2 regions of the Brevundimonas vitis genome follow, and region 2 is predicted to be linked to the other one. Evidence: predicted binding sites of a transcription regulator. Region 2 holds the regulator's gene; the other holds the start of a gene.
The links. The regulator HrcA, encoded in region 2, represses chaperone genes, less so after heat shock. The targets are predictions, from matches to a motif close to GTTAGCANTCNNNNNNNNNGANTGCTAAC.
Positions count from the first base shown of each region.

Region 1: a site for HrcA is predicted at 3,378-3,406, ahead of groES (co-chaperone GroES). Genes of this name have one in related genera too.

Region 1 covers NZ_CP067977.1:1,987,546-1,998,130, reverse strand. The annotation lists gene JIP62_RS10080 (TonB-dependent receptor plug domain-containing protein) at 1-760, opposite strand, end outside; gene JIP62_RS15260 (hypothetical protein) at 955-1,083, opposite strand; gene JIP62_RS10075 (hypothetical protein) at 1,233-1,646, opposite strand; gene JIP62_RS10070 (tetratricopeptide repeat protein) at 1,801-3,294, shown strand; gene groES (co-chaperone GroES) at 3,465-3,752, shown strand; gene groL (chaperonin GroEL) at 3,805-5,454, shown strand; gene JIP62_RS10055 (NaeI family type II restriction endonuclease) at 5,550-6,434, opposite strand; gene JIP62_RS10050 (DNA cytosine methyltransferase) at 6,480-7,505, opposite strand; gene greA (transcription elongation factor GreA) at 7,731-8,213, opposite strand; gene JIP62_RS10040 (BaiN/RdsA family NAD(P)/FAD-dependent oxidoreductase) at 8,262-9,497, shown strand; gene JIP62_RS10035 (serine hydrolase domain-containing protein) at 9,494-10,585, shown strand, end outside.
Region 2 covers NZ_CP067977.1:1,811,528-1,822,112, forward strand. The annotation lists gene JIP62_RS09155 (TonB-dependent receptor plug domain-containing protein) at 1-359, shown strand, start outside; gene JIP62_RS09160 (DUF2125 domain-containing protein) at 468-1,502, shown strand; gene JIP62_RS09165 (hypothetical protein) at 1,502-2,185, shown strand; gene hisC (histidinol-phosphate transaminase) at 2,214-3,329, shown strand; gene grpE (nucleotide exchange factor GrpE) at 3,389-4,009, opposite strand; gene hrcA (heat-inducible transcriptional repressor HrcA) at 4,006-5,079, opposite strand; gene JIP62_RS09185 (GNAT family N-acetyltransferase) at 5,076-5,672, opposite strand; gene rph (ribonuclease PH) at 5,720-6,445, shown strand; gene JIP62_RS09195 (hypothetical protein) at 6,506-6,937, shown strand; gene JIP62_RS09200 (hypothetical protein) at 6,974-7,201, shown strand; gene JIP62_RS09205 (SOS response-associated peptidase family protein) at 7,209-7,838, opposite strand; gene JIP62_RS09210 (helix-turn-helix domain-containing protein) at 8,142-8,411, shown strand; gene JIP62_RS09215 (DUF1493 family protein) at 8,527-8,952, shown strand; gene JIP62_RS09220 (ATP-dependent nuclease) at 9,414-10,585, shown strand, end outside.

The DNA.
Region 1 (10,585 bases), 180 kb from region 2:
GGTTGCCCCCGGCAACGTCGACCTCATAGGCGGCGTTGAACGAATAGTCGGTGCCATCGCGGACATCGGTCTGGACTTCGGTATTGTCCAGGGTGCCGCCGGGCTCGTCAAAACGCTGGCTGTACTTGTTCTTGGGATTGCGGCGGTCCTGAATATTGGCACCCAGCAGCAGTCGGCCAGGTCCAGCCTGCCCGCCCCACACAGCGCCGTAGGTTCCACCCCACTGGCCATATTCGCTGTCCGGGAAGTTCAGAGCACCCAGCCGGATGTAGCCACCTTCGAGCGACAGGGCATCACGCAACACGATGTTGATCGCACCGGCGACCGCGTCACCCGAACGGTTGGCCGACGAGGAGCGGACGACTTCGATGCGCTCAATCAGTTCGGCCGGGATGCGATCCACGAAGAACGAGCGATCGACGCCGGCCCCCGGCACGCGCTCGCCGTTGATCAGGATCTGGGTATAGCCGGGATCCAGACCCCGCAGACGGACGCCGTCCGATTCCAGAACGTCCGACAGGAAGGTCACCGAGGGCACGCGCTTCAGCGCATCGCCGACGGTCAGCGGTTCGAACCGCTGGAAATATTCCAGGTCATAGGACAGGGTCGGAACCACGTCTTCGGTCCGGTTACGGAAGATCGGCTGACCGGTGACGATGATTTCCTCGACCGAGGTCGGCTGGCTGGCGTCCTGAGCGTGCACCACGCCCGCGAAGGCCAGCGGTGCCAGGGCGGCACTGGCAAACAGTTTGAACTTCATTCTCATGATCCCCGCTGCCGGTCATTGGGCGACCGACGTTTTAATGGCAAAGCTGCCATTAGGTCCGAGGATCAATCAGGACCAGTGATGTTTAGGCGACACGAATTCTTCAGTTTCTTGACAGGCCGCGCACGATTTGTGCACGGACATTTCATTCGCAGAACTGTCACGAAATCCGCGTGCACCGCCGGGTGTCAGAGCATCCCGCCGCGCTGACGCATCCGGCGTTTTTTCAGTCGTCGACGCCAGCGGGTCAGATTGGGCCAGAAGGCGAACAGCAGCACGCCCGCGATGATCGCGGCAAGAACGGCATAAGGCGACATGGCTTCGTATCCCCACGAAGCCTTCACGATACCATTGATACGTCGGATTGTGCACTGCCGAAATCTGACGACAAGCGCTTTTACCGCGACAGCAAAACGGGCAGGACGGTCGCCCGGCCTGCCCGTTCATCATCCTGAATCTTGACCGACTACCAGCGACGATCGTGACGATAGTCCCGGTAATCGCGGCGGTCCCGGCGGTAGTCGCGACGGTCATACCGATAATCGCGGCGGTCATAGCCGTAGCCATAGCCATAACGGTCGTTGTCGTAGCGGTAGCAGCGGTTGCCTCGATAGTCGCAACGATCGCGGTCGTCGCGGTTGGCCGTGGCCCCCAGGGCTGCGCCGGCAATGGCACCGCCCACGACATAGCGTCCGTCGCCATCACCGATGAAGGCACCGGCTAGGGCCCCCACGGCCGCGCCGATCAGCACGTCTTCGCCGCGGTCGTCGTCGTGATCACGATAATCGCGATAGCTTTGGGCCGAGGCCGGCGCGGACGCCAGCAGGGTCAGGGCGAGGGCGGCGGGGGCCCCGATGGCCAGGGTTTTCAGAGTGTGCATCGCAAAGCTCCGGAACAGGGCGCGATCCGCGCCAGACAATTGAGTCCATCCTCACGCACTGCACCTGAACGCCCTTGCCAGCGGCTGTTCATCCGCCGTTCATCGTCGGAAAACGTCAGTTGCGAACAGCGATGGCCGAAGGCAGGGTCGCATCATGTCCGTCGATCGCGCGCTTCTCACCGGTTTCGTGGCCCTGGCTGCCCTGGCCATGGCGACGACCGCGAGCGGTCAGGACCGGCCCAACCCACCGGCACCGCCGCCCCCTCCCCCGCGCCCTGTGTCGCCACCTCCACCTCCACCCCCGCCCCCGCTGCCGGTGGACGCCGTCCGCATCGCCGAGGCGCGGGCGCTGAAGGCCTCCGGCGATCTGGTAGGGGCCGAGGCCGCCTTCGTCCGGTCGGCCGAGGCGCTTGAACTGGTGGACCCCGTCGCCGCCTCCGCCGCCTGGGTCGAGGTCGCCAAGCTGCGTCTGGCCCTGGGGGCTGAAGACGGTGCCGATCAGGCCCTGACCCTCGCCGTCTCGGTGGTCGAACTGCGCCTCGGCCCCGGCGACCCGGCTCTGGCAACGCCGCTCGGAGTCCAGGCCCGCCTGCGCTATATTCAGGGCCGCTATGACGAGGCGCTGACCCTGATCACGCGCGCCTATGCCCTGGTCCCGCCCGACGCTCCGGTCGAGCAGGCCTCGCTGTTGTTCGAGCGGGGCAAGAACCTGGACGCCCTGGGCCGTTTCGTCGAGGCCGAGACCGCTGCCCGCGAGGGTCTGGCCCTGCGCACCACCCACCTGGCTCCGAACGATCCCTACATCGCCGACACCCTGAACCAGCTGGCCAATGCCCTGATGGCTCAGGGCCGGTTCGCCGAAGCCGAGCCGGCGTTTCGCGGTGCCCTGGCCATCTATGAGGTGGCCTATGGCCCCGACAACGAAAACGTCGCCCTGGCCCTGAGCAATCTGGGCAATATCCTTCGCCGGACCGGGCGGCTCGAAGCGGCCGAGGGGGCCTATCGCCGGGCGGCGGCCATTGCCGAGGGGGTGGGCGACCCCTTTCTTCTGGCCCAGTGCCTGACCAATCTGGGATGGCATCTGCATGTCACAGGTCGCGGCGAGCTGGCCGAGCCGATCTTCCGCCGCGCCCTGGACCTGGCGGTCGAACTAGTCGGCCCCGACCATCCCTTCACCGGTGTGGCCCGCGCCAATCTCGCCATCAGCCTCCAGGACCAGGGCCGCCATGCCGAGGCCGTCGAGATCTTCGCGGTGGCCCTCCCGGTGATGGAGGCCGGTCTGGGCACCGACAGTCCCGACCTGGTCACTGCGCTGGAAGGCTATGCTGCCGCACTGAGCGGCCTGGGCCGCCGTGCCGAGGCCGAGGCCACCCATGGCCGTGCCCGTGACATCATCGCCGCCCGCCTGGCCCCCGGCCATCCCGAGGCTGTCCGCCAGACAGGGGCCATGGCCGCCTTCCTGACGGAGCAGAACCGGCCTGCCGAGGCCCTCGCCCTGCTGCGACCTGTACGCGATGCGCTGTTCCAGCGGGCCGGGTCCGGACTGGAGGGCGGCGACCCCCTGCGCCGTGCTGTGCCCCTGTTCGCCCAGCAGGTCCGCGCCGACTGGGCCCTGGCCGAACAGTTGTCGGACGAAGGCAGGAAATAGCCGCTTTAAATAGCCGCTTTCACGCCCGGCGACGCACAGGCGCGCCTTGACGATGCAGAGGGGCAGGACTATCTGCCCAGCGCGTTAGCACTCTCAGGCCTTGGCTGCCAAAATGCCGGTCGCGGGTGCTCAACGATGAAACTTTGGAAGTCCAATCGGAGAACTCAAAGATGGCGTTTCGTCCTCTCGGCGATCGCGTGCTGGTCAAGCGCGTTGAAGAAGAATCCAAGACCAAGGGCGGGATCATCATTCCTGACACGGCCAAGGAAAAGCCCCAGGAAGGCGAAGTCGTCGCCGTCGGACCGGGCGTCCGTGACGAGCGCGGCACCGTGAACGCCCTGGAACTGCAGGTCGGCGACCGCATCCTGTTCGGCAAGTGGTCGGGCACCGAGGTCAAGCTGGAAGGCGAAGACCTGATCATCATGAAGGAGTCCGACGTCCTGGGCGTGCTGTCCTAAGCCGCTGCGTCGATCCTCTTTTCCCTGACAATCCAAACTTAGGAGCTGCCTGATGGCTGCCAAACAAGTTCAGTTCTCCACCGACGCGCGCGAAAAAATGCTGCGCGGCGTCAACGTCCTGGCCAATGCGGTCAAGGTGACCCTGGGTCCCAAGGGCCGCAACGTCGTCATCCAGAAGTCCTTCGGCGCCCCGCGCTCGACCAAGGACGGCGTCTCGGTGGCCAAGGAAATCGAGCTGGAAGACGCCTTCGAGAACATGGGCGCCCAGATGATCCGCGAAGTCGCGTCCAAGACGAACGACAAGGCGGGTGACGGCACCACCACCGCGACCGTCCTGGCTCAGTCGATCGTCCAGGAAGGCCTGAAGGCCGTGGCCGCCGGCATGAACCCGATGGATCTGAAGCGCGGCATCGACAAGGCGGTCACCGCCGTCCTGGCCGACATCAAGGCCTCGGCCAAGAAGGTGTCGAACAACTCCGAAATCGCCCAGGTCGGCACCATTTCGGCCAACGGCGACTCCGAAGTCGGCGAAATGATCGCCAAGGCCATGGAAAAGGTCGGCAACGAAGGCGTCATCACGGTTGAAGAAGCCAAGACCGCCGAGACCGAGCTGGACGTCGTCGAGGGCATGCAGTTCGACCGCGGCTACCTGAGCCCCTACTTCATCACCAACGCCGACAAGATGGAGGTTCAACTCGAAGAGCCGCTCATCCTGCTGTTCGAGAAGAAGCTGTCGTCGCTGCAGGCCATGCTGCCGATCCTGGAAGCGGTGGTCCAGTCGGGCCGTCCGCTGCTGATCATCGCCGAGGACATCGAAGGCGAGGCCCTGGCCACCCTGGTGGTCAACAAGCTGCGCGGCGGCCTGCGCGTTGCCGCCGTCAAGGCTCCGGGCTTCGGCGATCGCCGCAAGGCCATGCTGGAAGACATCGCCGTCCTGACCGGCGGTGAGGTCATCTCGGAAGACCTGGGCATCAAGCTGGAGAACGTCACCCTCGACATGCTCGGCCGCGCCAAGAAGGTCACCATCACCAAGGACGACACCACCATCGTGGACGGCGTCGGCGGCAAGGACGTGATCGAAGCCCGCATCGGCCAGATCAAGAAGCAGATCGAGGACACCACCTCGGACTACGACAAGGAAAAGCTGCAGGAACGTCTGGCCAAGCTGGCCGGCGGCGTTGCGGTCATCCGCGTCGGCGGCTCGACCGAAGTCGAAGTGAAGGAAAAGAAGGACCGCGTCGACGACGCGCTGAACGCCACGCGTGCAGCCGTTGAAGAAGGCATCGTCCCCGGTGGCGGTATCGCCCTGCTCAAGGCCTCCAAGGCCCTGGAAGGCCTGACCGGCGCCAACGCCGATCAGAACGCCGGCATCGCCATCATCCGCCGCGCCCTGCAGGCTCCGATCCGTCAGATCTCGGAAAACGCCGGCGTCGAAGGTTCGATCGTGGTTGGCAAGGTGCTGGAAAACACCTCGGCCACCTTCGGCTTCAATGCTCAGACCGAAGAATACGGTGACCTGGTCGCCATGGGCGTGATCGACCCGGCCAAGGTGGTCCGCACCGCCCTGACCGACGCCGCCTCGGTGGCCTCGATCCTGATCACCACCGAAGCTGCCGTGGCCGACGCCCCCAAGAAGGGCAACGGCGGCGGCGCCCCCGACATGGGCGGCGGCATGGGCGGCATGGGCGGCATGGACTTCTAAGTCCGACGCTCAGTCACACCGGCTGAAAACAGGAGGGCGGGTCCGGCAACGGGCCCGCCCTTTTTGCTCACCAGGAGTCTCATCCCCGATCGGAACTATCCGCCCTCAGGTGCCGCCGTATTGAGCAGTGCCAACTCAGTGTCGGTAGTGGGGAGGATTGCTACGAATTCTTCCGACGTGACGCAGAAGCCGAGCTTTGAGAGGGTTGGAGCGTTGAAGGTGCCCGACAGCAGCCTGATTCCTTTTGGCAGTAGGATGTCGGGTGCGCCACCGTTCTCTCGGAGCCTCTTCATCGGATCTTTCTGGTCGAAAAGCAGCGCCAGCAGCACCCGTCTGTCGATTACCCGCCGGAGATTTTCCTCAAAAAATTTGGCGGCCCGTACAGTGCCCCCTTTGATTGAGCGCAGTTCGCGAAATCTGGCTATGTCGATGTGCTCCCAGCGGTTTGGAGGCCAGTCCACTCCGGTAGCGATCCAACGAATGTGTTTGTAGGACGACGAGAGGATGCTCTTCTTTCCATCTCTGTTTGGAGCGCCCAAATAGATTTGGCGAGCGACGAGTAGGCCAATCCAAGCCTTACGTGCAGTCTCGTCGGCAGCAACCAACAAAACGGGTTCCTCATCGCGGAATGTTTCCGGTGGAATCATCCAACTCCACGATTTGCTTACCGTCGTTTTGACATCAACATCCTGGCCAGCGAGAACCAAATCTCGCAGACCTTTTGGAGCGTCGAAGAGATCACGAAGGAAATGCTCGACCTTCAAGCCAATGAAGGTCTTCTCGACGTTGTCGAGTTCTCGGATCTCCGTCCGCCCCGTACGGACGGGATCGAGGACAAACTCGACCGCTTCTACGATAAGGTCGGTGAAGACCTGCTCAGGTCTGTCGCCAACACGAGCCCTAATTTCGTTCTCGATGATTTCGAGCCGTTCGAAATCCTCGTGTCCAAGGACAACGGATGAAAGAGGCAGCTTTCGCATTGTGCGAAGTTGCCGACCTCTTAATGAGGATTTCCTTACTGACCGCTAGGCAGCAATCGCCCTAGGCTCGAGGATTGAGCGGACGACACCTCCGAGAGCCCCTGCCAAATGCGGCGGCACCGCATTCCCGATCTGCCGCGCCACCTCGACCTTTGTCCCGTAAAACTTGAAGTCATCCGGGAAGCCCATCAAGCGCGCGGCTTCTCGGTGGCTGATCGGTCGGTGCGCCTCCGGGTGAAGGTAGCGGCCCTTTTCGGGTTTGTAGAACTCGGTCCGGATCGTTACCGACGGTCGATCCCACCACAGGCGTCCGAAAAGATCGGTGCCCCCGCTCGTCTTGCGAACCCAGCAGTCCGGCGTGATGTCGGGACGGTTGGCCAGAAGATCGAAGCGATTACCGCCAGGCGGAACGGCGCGATAGCGCTCCATGCTTTTGTCCGTCGGCGTCCGACCGAAATGGAGATCGAGCTTGGGCTTCGACCCGATTTCGGTCCCGATCGTTTCCAACGGCAAATCCGCTATGACGTCGCGCACCGTGCGCCAGCGAGGCAAGTTTAACTTCAACTTCGGATCCGCGTGTGACGCCAGCGGAGGAAACGACGGCAGATTGAATGCTTCTCGCCAGCCCAAGATGATCGTTCTCTTGCGCGTCTGAGGCGCGCCGTAATCGGCCGCGTTCACGATAGCGGCTTGGGTCATGAACCCGTGCTGCTGAGCCTTCTTTTCAATCAACTCGCGTTCTGGAGAGCGGTAGAGCTCGGCGACGTTCTCCATGACGAAAACCCGGGCTCCGGATCGTTCGGCGATTTCGATAAACGGCTCCCAAAGCGCTCGGCGCGCGTCACCGTCGCGCTTCTTGTTGAGCAGGCTGAACCCCTGACAAGGCGGCCCCCCGATGACCACATCAGCTTGAGGGACCTCTTCAGTCAGCAACCATTCCTCAATGTTCGCCCGAACGGATCGGCCGGGGAAATTGAGTTCATGAGTCTTCACCGCTGCCGCATCGTTGTCGATCGCCAACACGGTTTCGAATCCCCCGCAGAAGCGCGGGTCCGAGAAGCCGAGGCTCATGCCGCCAGCTCCGCTGAAGAGATCTATGAGGCGTAGAGTCATGAGTCACCATCAGCCGAATCGCTAGAAACAAAAAGCGAACATTGAGTTGCCTGTCAAGGCGAGGCCTACTTTGGGTTGTCAAAAAATTTGGGCGTCTATCTTAGATGTGTTTAGCTTAGTTAGGCGAGAACAGCAGCGTCTTTAGTCGGCCATTCCCCGACCGCTAACACCTCCCAGCCCCCCTCACCCGATCCCCACGATCTCGACCGTTCTCCCCGCCACGGTGACCTCATCGCCGAGGCGGCGGCCGAGGACCGCCTGGGCGAGGGGGGAGACATAGGCGACCTTGCCAGCCGCAGGATCGGATTCGTCCTCGCCGACCAGGGTCCAGGACTGGATGCGGCCATCCTCGCGTTCCAGGGTCACGGTGTCGCCGAAGCGCACGGTTTCGCCGGGCGCGGCCTGCGGCGGGACCAGCTGGGCCGAGGCGCGGCGCGCGGACCAGTAGCGCAGATCCCGCGTCGCGCGGGCCATGGCGGTGCGGTCCGTCTCGATCGAACCGCTGGTCTGGGCGGCGGAATAGGCGGCGCGGGCGCTGGCCAGGGCGGCCTCGATCGCGGCCAGGCCCTCGGGTGTGACCAGGTTCGGATGGGGCGATATCGGACGGTCGACCAGATCGGCGGCCGTGGCCTCCAGGTCTTCCTCGCGGGTAAAGGCAACGCTCATGGGGACAAAGCGTATGCCGTGCGCGGACGTTCCGGTCTAGGAAGGGCCATGGATCAGACACCCCACACCGTTCATGTCGTCGGCGCCGGTCCGGCGGGCCTGATGGCGGCCGAAGTTCTGGCCACGGCGGGCATCGCCGTGGTGGTGCACGACCACATGCCCTCGGTCGGGCGAAAGCTGCTGATGGCCGGGCGCGGCGGGCTGAACCTGACGCATTCGGAACCGGTGGAGGCCTTCACCGGCCGCTATGGCGCGGCGGCCCCGGTCGTGGCCGGGTGGCTGGAGGCGTTTTCCGCCGCCGACCTGATCGCCTGGGCCGAGGGGCTGGGCCAGCCGACCTTTACCGGCTCCAGCGGCCGGGTCTTTCCCCGCGCCATGAAGGCCTCGCCCCTGCTGCGGGCCTGGCTGGGGCGGCTGGAGGGGCTGGGGGTGCAGATCCGCACCCGCTCGCGCCTGATCGGTATGGCGGACGGGGCGCTGACCTTCCGCACGCCTGAGGGCGAGCGCACGGAGCGGCCGGGGGGCGTGGTCCTGGCTATGGGCGGTGCCAGCTGGCCGCGTCTGGGATCGGACGGCGGCTGGACCGCGATGCTGGAGGCACAAGGGGTGGCCTTGTCGCCCCTGCGGCCGGCCAACATGGGCGTGGACGTCACCTGGTCCGACATCCTGGCGGACCGGTTCGCCGGACAGCCGCTGAAGCCCGTCGCCCTGACCCACGACGAAATCACCGTGCGGGGCGAAGCCATGGTCACCCGTTATGGGCTGGAGGGCGGGGCCGTCTATGCCCTGTCGGCCGCTGTGCGCGAGGCGGTGGCGCAAGAGGGGTCGACGACCCTGGTCCTGGACCTGCGGCCCGATCTGACGATCGAAGCCCTGGCCGAGCGCCTTTCGCGACCGCGCGGCAAGGACAGCGCCACCAACTGGTTGCGCAAAGCCGCTGGCCTGTCGCCGGTGGCCGTCGGCGTGCTGCGCGAGATTCCGGGCGATCTGCCGACCGGCCCGGACAAGCTGGCACGGCGGATCAAGGCGGTGCGGCTGAAGGTGACGGGGGTCCAGGGCTTGGACCGCGCCATATCCAGCGCGGGCGGGGTGCGGCTGGAGGCCGTCGATGCCGGCCTGATGCTGAACGCCCTTCCCGGCGTGGTCGTCGCCGGAGAGATGCTGGACTGGGAGGCACCGACCGGCGGCTATCTGTTGCAGGCAGACATGGCGTCCGGCGTCGTGGCCGCACGGACCCTTGCAGGGTGGATGGCGTCACAAACCATGGTTAAGACGCCGGGATGACCGGTTCTTCCCTGCCCGACATCCACGGCTTCTGCCCCGAGCGCTTCGCCCGGGTGCGCGACGCCTTCGCCGCCAACTTCACCGATGCGCCCGAGGGGCTGAACGAGGTGGGCGCGCGCTTCAGCGTCTGCATCGCGGGCGAGCCCGTCATCGACCTGTGGGCCGGTCATGCCGACACGGGCCGGACCCGACCCTTTGCCGCCGACACCCTGGTGCCCGTTTTCTCGACCGGCAAGGCGATCATGGCCCTGCTGATGGCCGCGGCGGTCGAGCGCGGCAAGCTGGCCTATGAGGAGCGGGTCGCGGACCTGTGGCCAGCCTTTGGCCAAGCGGGCAAGGACCGGGTCACCGTCGGCCAAATGATGAGCCACCAGGCCGGTCTGCCCGGCTTTGCCGAGGCGGTGCCGCCGGAACTGTGGTTCGATCCGCCCGCCGTGCTGGAACGGCTGGCCGCCCAGGCCCCGATGTGGGAGCCGGGCACGGCGTCGGGCTATCACCCCATCACCATCGGCTATCTGGCGGGCGAGCTGTTCCGCCTCGTCGAGGGGCGCAGCATGGGCCAGGCCCTGCGTCAGGATTTCGCCCTGACCCACGACCTGGACCTGTGGATCGGCCTGCCGGAAGCCGAGCACCACCGCGTGGCCCAGATGCGCAAGCCCTCCGCCGCCCCGGACCTGGGCGTCATCGACGATGTGAAGCGGGCCGCCTTCCTGGACCGGGGGTCGTCGCCGGGCGGTCGCGGCTCGGTCGAATGGCGAACGATGGAAATCCCTTCCGCCAATCTGCACGGCACGGCCCTGGGTCTGGCGCGGCTGATGTCGGTCATGTCCATGGGCGGGGTTCTGGACGGCCGCACGGTCCTGTCGCCCAGTGTCCTGCATCAGGCGACCCGCGAGCGCATCCATGGCCAGGACCGGGTCGTGCCCTTCGTCATGAGCTGGGCGGCGGGCTTCATGCGGAACAAGGGGCGCGGCATCTTTGGCCCCAATCCCGAGACCGTGGGCCACGCCGGGTGGGGCGGCAGCTGTGCCTTCGCCGACCCGGCGCGCGGGGTCTCGGCCGCCTATGTCATGAACCGGCAGTCGCCG
Region 2 (10,585 bases):
CCACCGGCGAGGCCCGGCCGATCTCGGGCGTCCGCCGCTCCCAGGCCGTGATCAGCCTGTCGCAGGACATCACGAGCTGGAAGCTGCAGTGGGGAGCCGCCTTCATCCCGAAGCTGGGCCAGTATTCCTATGACCCGGACCAGACCTCGGGCTTCATTGGTCACGACTATTTCGAGGCCTGGGCCGAGTACAAGCCGACTGCGACCCTGTCGATCCGGGCCCAGGTCAACATCTGGAACGACATCGAGTTCGAGCGGATCGTCTATGCCGACCGCACCACCCGCGCGGTGGACTTCATCGAGAGCCGCACTGTCGATCCGCGGACCTTCTATTCCGTTCGGCTGAGAAAGACTTTCTGAGGGGGGCTATCGCACTTCGCGCGGCTTGATCGCGGGTTTGGGCCGCTGTCGGCGCTGGGCTGGGGGCTTCGGGTAGCGAGACTGCAAGGGACGGGCTAGGGATCGATCATGACCGATCACGCTCCTCCTGCCCGTCACAGTCGCCGCGGCCTCTATGTGCCCCTGGTCCTGGCCCTGGTGGCCCTGGCCGGGTGGACGGGCTGGTGGTTCTGGCTGGCGCGTGAGGTCGAGACCCGGCTGGACGTCCAGGTCCAGGCTCTGCGCGATTCGGGATGGACGGTCACCCATGGCCCGGTCCAGACCAGCGGCTGGCCCTTCCGGGTCAGGGTCCAGATCGCCGATCCGGATATCGTGGCTCCGTCCGGACAGGGCCTGTCCGGCGCGGTCCTGGTGGCCGAGGCCAGTGCCTATGACCCCGGCAAATGGGTGGTGATCGCCCCGGAAGGCCTGTCCCTGGTTCGTGGCGACAAGGGCCGCGTCGATATTCGCGGCGACGCTCTGCGGCTGAGCGCATCCGGCTTTGCCGCACCCTTCCCGACCTTGGCGGTCGAACTGGTCAATCCTGTCTTCACGGCCCAGGCGGGGTCCGAGGCCTTTCCCATCAGCCGGGCCGGCAAGATCGAACTCTACACCCGGCCCAATGCCGCAGCTGTTGCCGACCTGGACGTGCTGTTCCGCATGACCGATGCCGAGGGACGTTCCGGCGGACCGGTCGAGGGTCTGGCGCAGAATGGGCGTCTGACAGCCCAGGTCGAAGGCGTCGTCGAGGATGCGCGAGCCCTGCGCGGCACTGACGCCGCCGGACTGTTCGCCGCCTGGACCCGGGCAGGGGGGCGTTTCTCCGGCGTTCGCGGCAGCCTGGAAGCGGGTGAGAGCCGAGCCCTGCTGTCCAGCGATCAGTTGAACGCAGGGCCCGACGGTCGACTTCAGGGCCAGATCGCCTTGAAGGCGGAGCGACCAATGTCCGCCATCGCGGGCTTGGCGCAGTCGGGCTCGGGCTCGGTCGATCGTGCCGGCGCGGCGGGGGCCGCCGCCGTATCCGCCGCGAGCGGGGATCAGGATGTGGACCTGACCATCGTCTTCCGCGATGGCCGCACCTGGCTGGGTCCCTTCGCTCTGGCCCCCGCCCCCAAGCTGTTCTGATGCTGCAGGAGCCGCCGCACGACCCAGAGCGGGCGCGTCTGGATCAGGCCGTCCGTCAGGCGGTGACGGCCCGCCTTCGCGCCGGGACCGATCCGGCCCCGGACGCCGCAGCCCTGGCCCTGCGTTCCCTCCTGACCGGATCGGATTCGGCGACGCGGGCCGTGATCCGCGCCGTCTGGGGCCGGATCGAGGCAGGACAGACGGGGGCACCGCTCGTGTGCGGCGGCCTGTCCCGCCTGCTGGCCGCCGACCGTTATGGCCTGGGCGGCCAGGTCGTGGCCGAGCCCGAAGCCGCCCTGAGCGCCATCAGCAAGGGCGGTCAGGCCCTGATCGACTTGTCGGGCGTCCGGCCCTGGTGGGGGCGCCTTCTGGCCCTGCCGCATCTGCGGATCATCGCGGGCCTGCCTGACGACCGTGCAGGCCTGCCTCAGGCGCTCATGGTCGCCGCGCGGCCAACCGGCCCGACCGGGGACGACCGCACCTTCTGGGTCACCGATGCCAACCAGAGCGACCTTCGGATCGTCGAGGCGCTGGGCCTGGCAGGACTGGCCGCGACACCCCTTGCGTCGGCAGGCGGGTTGAAGCTGTTCATGCTGGCGGGCTATGTGCAGGCCGAGGACGCGCGGCTGACCGCCGCCCCCGGCCTGTTGAGCGGCGTGATCGGCGCAGCCCCCCAATTCTGATCCGCCCGCGCCATTTGAGAGGACGACCATGACCGACGCCCCCCTTTCGGCACCTGACGCCGCGGCGCCTGTCGCCAAGCCCGGCATCATGGCCATCGCCCCCTATGTCGGCGGCAAGTCCAAGATCGACGGCGTGGCCGAGCCCATGAAGCTGTCGTCCAACGAAAACATGCTGGGTGCTGGCGAAAAGGCCCGCGCCGCCTATGAGGCCGCGATCCGCAACATCCACATCTATCCCGATGGCCGCGCCAGCAAGCTGCGCGCCGCCGTGGCCGAGCATCATGGGCTGGAGCCCGAGCGCCTGATCTTCGGCAATGGCTCGGACGAGGTGTTCGCCCTTCTCAACCAGGCCTATCTGACGCCCGGCGACAATATCGTCAGCGGCCAGTATGGCTTCCTGGCCTATCGGATCAGCGCCCTGGCCAATCAGGCCGAGGTCAAGTCGGCGCCGGAGCCGGACTTCAAGGCGACGCCGGAGGCCCTGCTGGCCCAGGTCGATGACCGGACGCGCATCGTCTATGTCTCCAGCCCGTCCAACCCGACCGGCAGCTATAATACGCCCGAGGAAATCCGGCAGCTGCACGAGGGCCTGCCGCCCCACGTCTTGCTGGTCGTCGACGAGGCCTATGCCGAATATGTGACCGAGCCCGACTGGGAGACCAGTTTCGGCCTGGCCCGCGACAGCGCCAACATCGTGGTCACCCGCACCTTCTCAAAAATTCATGGCCTGGGCGGCCTGCGGATCGGTTTCGGCTATGCGCCCCTGGCGGTGGCCGAGGCGATCGACCGCATCCGCCTGCCCTTCAACGTCTCGGTGCCGGGCATCGAGGCGGCGGTGGCGGCCCTCGGCGATGCGGCCCATCAAAAGGCCTCGCGGGACCTGATCCACACCTGGCGTCCCCGAATGACCCAGGCCATTCGCGGCTTTGGCTTCGATGTCCTGCCGAGCGCCGGCAATTTCGTTCTGGTCCGCTTCGCCGATGCTGGCCGGGCCGCAGCGGCCAACGACTATCTGAACAGCCGGGGGATCATTGTGCGGCCCGTCGGCGGATACGGCCTGCCTGACTGCCTGCGCATCACCATCGGCACCGAGGACCAGAACCGCGCCGTGATCGACGCCCTGTCCGAGTTCGCTGCGACTTAAGAAGCGCTTCCCGTCGTTCCGGGCCGCTCGAAGAGCGGACCCGGAGCCCACGGCTTCGATCAGGCCTTGGCGTCGACGTTGCCGCCGGGCGTCTCGGTCTGGGCATAGGGGTTGGCGGCCGCAGAGGCTCCCGAACCCTTGGCCGCAACCACGACCATCGCCGGGCGCACCGTACGGCCGAACAGCGCGTATCCGGCCTGAAGCGTCTGGATGACGCAGCCGCCCGAGACCGCCGTCGAAGGCTGTTCCATCATGGCTTGGTGCAGATGCGGATCGAAGGCCTCCCCCGGCTCCGGGGCGACGCGCTTCAGCCCATTGGTCTCAAAGGCCGTCAGCAGCGCCTTCTGCGTCATCTCCAGCCCGGTCACCAGGCCGGCCTCACCGCCCTCGGCATTCTTGGGCGCAGCCTGGAGTGCCCGCTCCAGATTGTCCGCCACGCCCAGCAGGTCGCGCGCGAACCGCTGAATCGCATAGGCGCGGGCGTCGTTCATCTGGGTTTCAGAGCGTCGCTTGACGTTCTCGGCCTCGGCAGCGGCGCGCAGGGCCCGGTCCCGCCACTGGTCCCGCTCGGCGATGACGGCATCGAGCGGGGCCAGGTCGTCCGTGGCCGCTGGGGCTTCGCCCGATGGGGCGTCGGCCGGGGCGGCGGTGTCGAATTCGGTGTCGTTGATGTCGCTCAAGTCTCTTGTCCGTCCAGCATTCGGCCCAGCACCCGGGCGGTATAGTCCACCAACGGTATGATCCGGGCATAGTTCAGTCGCGCAGGTCCGATGACGCCGACGGCGCCCAGCACCCGCTGGCGACCGTTCATATAGGGCGCCGCGATCACGGCGGAACCCGAAAGCGAAAACAGTCGCGTTTCTGCACCGATAAAGATCCGCACCCCCTGGCCGGCGTTGACGCCATCCAGAAGGCCGATCAGCTGCTCCTTCTGTTCCAGGTCGTCGAACAGGACGCGGACCCGCTCCAGATCCTCGATCGTTTCGCGGTCCTGCAACAGATTGGCGCGGCCCCGCACGATCAATGACCGGTCGCGGTCCGCCCCACCGGACCAGGCGGCCATCCCGTCCTCCACCAGCCGGGCCGCGGCGGCGTTTAGCTGGGCCCGGGCGGCCTCCAGCTCGGCCCGCATCTCGGTCCGGGCCTCGGCCAGGGAACGGCCTTTCAGGCGCGCATTCAGGAAGTTCGACGCCTCCTGAAGCGTCGAGGGCGTCACCCCGGCCGTCAGGGTCATGATGCGGTTTTCGACCGAGCCGTCGTCCCCGACCAGCACAGCCAGGGCCTGATCCTGGCCCAGGGCGACAAACTCCACATGTTTGACGCCGGCATCCCGTACCGGACTGGCCACGATGCCCGCCCCGCCCGCCAGGCCGGACAGCAGGCTGGAGGCCGCATCCAGGGCCTCGTCGAAGCCCCGACCCGTTCCGGCTAGCCGCGCGTCAATCTCGCGGCGCTCCTCGGCCCCGATGTCGCCGATCTCCAGAAAGCCGTCGACAAACAGCCGCAGACCCGCATGCGTCGGAATCCGTCCCGCCGAGGTGTGCGGCGCCGCCAGCAGACCGGCCAGAGTCAGGTCCTGCATGGTGTTGCGGATCGAGGCGGGCGACAGATGCACCCCGCCGCGCGAGACCGTACGCGATCCCACCGGCTCGCCGGTCTCCAGATAGGTCTCCACCACATGGCGAAAGATGTCGCGGGCCCTCTGATCCAGACTGGACAGAGACGGCGACGGACTGGTCATGAAAGTCATTGAGCGCCCGCCTGTCTCGGCGATCCAGATCGCCAGTGCTCACGCTCCAGCCGCATGACGAGACAGTCGTCATCGCCGAAGGCCCGGCGTCCGACGACCCGGAACCCCAGCCTCGCATAGAACCGTTGCGCGTCGACATTAGTGTTCAGTGGATCGATGACAATCGCACTGACGCCCGGCTCGGCGAAGCAGCGATCGATCATCTGGGCCATCATCTGGGTCCCCACGCCCCGGTTCAGCCACTCGGGCGGCCCGATCCAGATATCGATCGCCCGCAGGCCCGGCTCGATCTCGCCCCAGTAGTGGCTGGGTTCGGTATGGGGGTCGCAGACCGCCATGGCTCCGACTGGCCGGCCGTCGACCTCGGCCATGACATAGGTCAGTTCATTGGCCGAGTTGGTGATCTCCTCGACCCAGTCGCTGCCGAAGGCCGCCTCGGCGTCCGGGTCATCGCTGGAACAGGCGATGACGTGCGGTTCCCGGTCCCAGGCAGCCAGGGTGTCGGCATCGTCCACCGTGGCCGGGCGCAGACGGACGGCGACCGACGGCGCGGGGGATGACCCGGAGGATGACCCTGGGGGATACAGCGGCATGATTTCAGGATAATCACCACCGCCCCAGCTTCCAAGGATCATCGCTCATGACCGCTTCCCGTCCGTCCGGCCGCCTGGCCGACCAGCTTCGCTCCGTGACCCTGGAGACGGGCGTCAACCGCTATGCCGAGGGGTCGTGCCTGGTCTCGTTCGGCCATACCAAGGTGCTGGTCACCGCCTCGGTCGAGGAAAAGGTCCCCGGCTGGATGCGCAACACCGGCCAGGGCTGGGTCACGGCCGAATACGGCATGCTGCCCCGGGCCACCCACAGCCGAGGCCGCCGCGAAGCCGCCGCCGGCAAACAATCGGGCCGCACCCAGGAGATCCAGCGCCTGATCGGCCGCTCCCTGCGCGCCGTGGTCGATCTGAAGGCCCTGGGCGAGCGCCAGGTGGTGCTGGACTGCGACGTGATCCAGGCTGACGGCGGCACACGCACGGCAGCCATCACCGGGGCCTGGGTCGCCATGGCCAGCGCCTTCGACTATTTGCGGGCCGAGGGTGTCCTGCAGACCGACCCGATCCTGGATCAGGTGGCGGCCATCTCGTGCGGGGTCTGTGCCGACCAGCCCGTGCTGGACCTGGACTATGAAGAGGATTCCTCGGCCGAGGCCGATTCCAACTTCGTCCTGACCGGCTCGGGCACCATCGTCGAGATCCAGGCCACGGGCGAGAAGCGGGGCTTCTCCCGCGCCGAGTTCGACCGCCTGTTCGCCCTGGCCGACGGCGGCTGCCGCCAACTGTTTGCCATGCAAAAGTCGGCTTTGGGGCGGTAGTCTGTATGTCGGATCGGAACCGGGCCATCGTCGGCTCGGTTCCCTATCCGGAGTGCCCCCATGCGTCTGATCCCGCTGATCGCCGCCGCCGTTATGATGACTGTGCCCCTGGTGTCCGCCTGTGGGCCACAGGGTGCCGGTAACACGACCGAGCCCGTTGCCGCTGTTCCGGTCGATGAGCCGGTGATGCCCCCGGACGCGCCACCCCAGGAGGAGGTCGCGTCCCCAGACACTCCCCCGCCGACCGGTAGCGGGGCGCCAGACCCCACCGCGCCGGCCGCCATGCCCGTCGTCCCGATCGGCACCGGCTGTGCCGCCGAGATCGGCGATGCCGCCGCAGCCGCCCTAGTCAAACGCTGCATCGCTGTCAGTCCTGCGACGCGCCCGCCCTGCAACGTGGCCAACGAATGCGCCCTGATCCAGGGCGAGATCGACCGGTCCTGCGCCCAGTACGGCCCGAAAGAGACCCGCCCCTCACAGTGTGTCGGCTGAGGCCGGCTGCATCATCTGCCAGAAGGAGTCCTGCCCATGCGTATCCTGATCTCCACCGCCGCCGTCCTGACCCTGGGCCTGACGGCCTCTGCCTGCGCCACCGGCCCGATGGAAGGCGGCTACAACTCCGACCTGAAGGCGCTGGCCGCTGACTGCCAAGCCCGTCAGGGCATACTGGTGCCGACCGGCGCCCAGACCGGCCGGGCCGCGGCCGACAATGCCTGCCAGCTGCGCGGCGTGAACTCTCCGCGCCTGGAAGACTGACCGACCCTTACAGGTCGAACAGCGACGGCGCCGATCCCGCCCCCGGTCGCGGCGCGGCGGTGGCCACCAGGGTCCCGGCGGGCGGCGGCAACAGCAGCTGCTCGCCCGGCACCCGATCAAACAGCCAGTCGGCCCAGGCCGACGGCGGCAAGGGGACGACCCCGCGCGTGTGATACGGCGCGATGTCCGGCCCCGGCTCGGCCGTCAGCAGGGCAAACCCCTCGCCCGGGCCCTGCGCCCGCCAGGCGCAGGCCAGCATCAGCACCGATCCGTCCGCTGCCGACAGCCGCCAGCGCGTCTTCGGATAGGTGTCGCCGGTGAACTCGTAAAAGCCCGAGACCGGCAGCAGGGCCCGCCCGCCCCCGGCCCCATTGGCCACCGTCCGCCCCTCGGACCGCAGATTGATCACCGGCGGGCGCTTCGGCTGGCCGGGCACCAGGCCGAACCGGGCGGGGGCATAGACCACCGACCCATCCTCCGCCATCCGCACCACCCGATCGGCATCCGTGGGCCGAACCTCCTCGCGCGGTTCCAGATTGGGCAGACCGCCCCCATCCATGCCAATGGCGATCCCCGCATGGCCAAAGGCCTCGACCAGCTGGCGCACGGTGAACCGGGATTCATAGGAGGCACACATCGGATCAGCCTAGCCGAAAGCCGGTGCCGCAGGAAAACCGGAGGCGAAAAACGCAGTCCACTCGGTCCACTCAGTCCACCTTGGCCAGGCCGAGCGCGGTCGATGTCAAAGACCCGCCTTGCCGAGACAGGACAAACTTCCTATTTGACAAGGGGCGCATTGTCGTCTGCCGCTTGACCACGACAGGTCAGGTGGCGGGGAGGCGGTAAGCCGATGACGCGGAGACGCGGCCGCAGAATGCCGGTTGCTTTCCGGCACGATTGTACACATAAATACCGGAAACCGGTAATTATGGAGGCAGTGATGAGTGCGAAGCAGATGAAGGATTTGCGCGAGCGGGCCAAGCTGACGCAGACCGAAATGGCGGCGATCATGGGATTGGGGAAGACCGCCTATGCTGATCTCGAGGCCGATGATCCCGACTGGAAGAAGTTCAAGCCTCGCCATCTCCTTGCGTTGGAAAGGGCGTCGATGAAGCTGGCGCTTGAGCGCAATGACATCAACCTCGCCCTGCCCGCCGTTCGGCGGGATGCGCTCGACCTTGCCCGGCTGATCTCCGCGGGACCCGACTAGGGCAGGCGGTGCACGCCATGACCCACAAGACCAAGCCGCACCGGGCGGCGGTGGAGGCGGTCGGGGTGTTGCTAATTCAGATGTGGTGGTTGGCCGGACGCGACAGGATGGGGGCATGAGTGATGCGCGCACGGCCGTTCTGGCCTTCATCGACGACGTTTGGGGTCCAACGCCCGCCCTTTCGGATGACGACGACCTGTTCGACGTGCTGGGGATCACGGGCGATGACGCCGGGGATTTCATGCAGGCCTTCGTCGACCGGTTCGAGGTCGATGCGACGACCTGGCGCTGGTACTTCCACCATGGCGAGGAGGGGTGGAGTATCGGAGGTCTGTTCTACACGCCGATCCACCGGCGCTTCGGTCGCATTCCGATCACGCCCGCGGTGCTGGCGGAGGCGGTGCGCAGCCGCCGCTGGCCCATTGTATACCCCGACCACACTCTGCCTGCCCGGAGGTGGGATATTGTGATCAACCAGACGCTCGCTGCAACGAGCCTGATCGGACTGGCGGCCTGGGCGTGGTGGCGGTTCGCGGCGTAGGTGCCGGATCATTGGCCCTCTCCCGTTGGAAGAGGGCTTGAGCGCACGGCGGCGATAGCCGTCGTCCTTGCGCGAAAGGGTGAGGGCCGGATGTCTGGTGTGAGGAACGCCCGTGCGACGGCTTGCGCCGATGGACAGACCCGACCCTCATCCGCCCCTTCGGGGCACCTTCTCCCAATGGGAGAAGGAAAAGGCGGAGAAATCGACCCAGCTTCCTGATCACCCACACGATCAAGCGGGAAGACGGCCCGGACGCCTACAAGATGTTCCAGGAAAAGACCGACGGCTGCATCAAGGTGGTCATCAACCCCTAGGTCGCGGACGCGCGATGGCGAGGAGACCGGAGGCTCCGGCGGTGACTTCGGGGCCTCTGGTTGCTTGGGTCAGCGGCGCTTAAGCGCATCTCTCTATAGTTGTGAAACGGCCACCCTGCCGCTAGCGTCGCTGACCGGGGGGCTCTCATGAAACTGCTACAGCTTGGAATTTCAAACTACCGAGGATTCTGTCGGCTTGGTGAGGACGACCACCCCGCAAATCCTGAGTTGGGCTTTCACTGGCTCGACATGTCTAACGACATCATCGTTGTCGTCGGCGAGAACAACGGCGGAAAGACCAGCCTCCTTCAAGCATACCGTGACTTCCGGGCTGCAGGCTTCTCTCCTTCACGGGAAGATTTCTTTCGCTGTGAAGTAGAGCGCCCGATTGTAATGGAGCTCCGATTTCAGGCGGCGGAAGGAGACGATCTCGCCAACGACAAAACCGGCAAATGGTACTCCGACGGACGTGTAGCGAAGGTTCGCAAGGCGTGGGGAGCCGCAGGCCAAAAAGCCACCAAGTTCTCCTACGATTGGGACACGGAAGCGTGGGTCGAAGGTGGTTTTGGCGGGTTCGATTCAATCCTTCAGAACCGGCTGCCCGAGCCTATTCACCTTGCTCCGCTCATGGCGGCGGATGAACTTAGAAGCCAGTTTGAGAAGCTCTTTAAAGAAGTAATTCAGCGACATATCGCTGGGTCCAAGAATGTCCAGATAATCGAAGAAGCGCTGAAGGCGCTCTCAGAGGAGATTGAGCAGGATCAATACATTAATGAGATTGCGGGAAAGGTTTCAGGGGTAGCCTCGAATGTCTTCCCGGGACTTGCGGTCCAAATACGCAATCCTCCGTCGGACAAGGGGATTGGCTCGTTGCTGGAAAAGCAGGCCGAAATTGAGCTAACATTGTCAGATAGTCCATCCTTGGGCGTGGGCCGGCACGGACAAGGCTCCCAGCGTGCCTTCCTGCTTAGTGCGCTGAACATTCTTGTGCCGGAGTTGGCGGCCGCTACACGCCGTGCAAAAGCGCGAGGTGCCCCAGAGGAAGCCGTTGGAAACACGCTTCTTCAGATCGAAGAGCCGGAGCTATTCCTAAGCCCGACCGCAGTAAGGCGAATGCGTGCGCTTCTCTATGAGCTGGCTACTCAGGGTGGAGTTCAGGTTATGGCTTGTAGCCATTCCCCAGTCATGGTCGATTTCTCGAGACCAAAACAAACAATCGCACTTGTCGAGCGCACCAAGAATGGCAGCGTGATCCATCAGTCTGAAACGAACAACGTCCCAAAGGAGCGTCGCGACGCGTTGAAGCTGATATATCAACT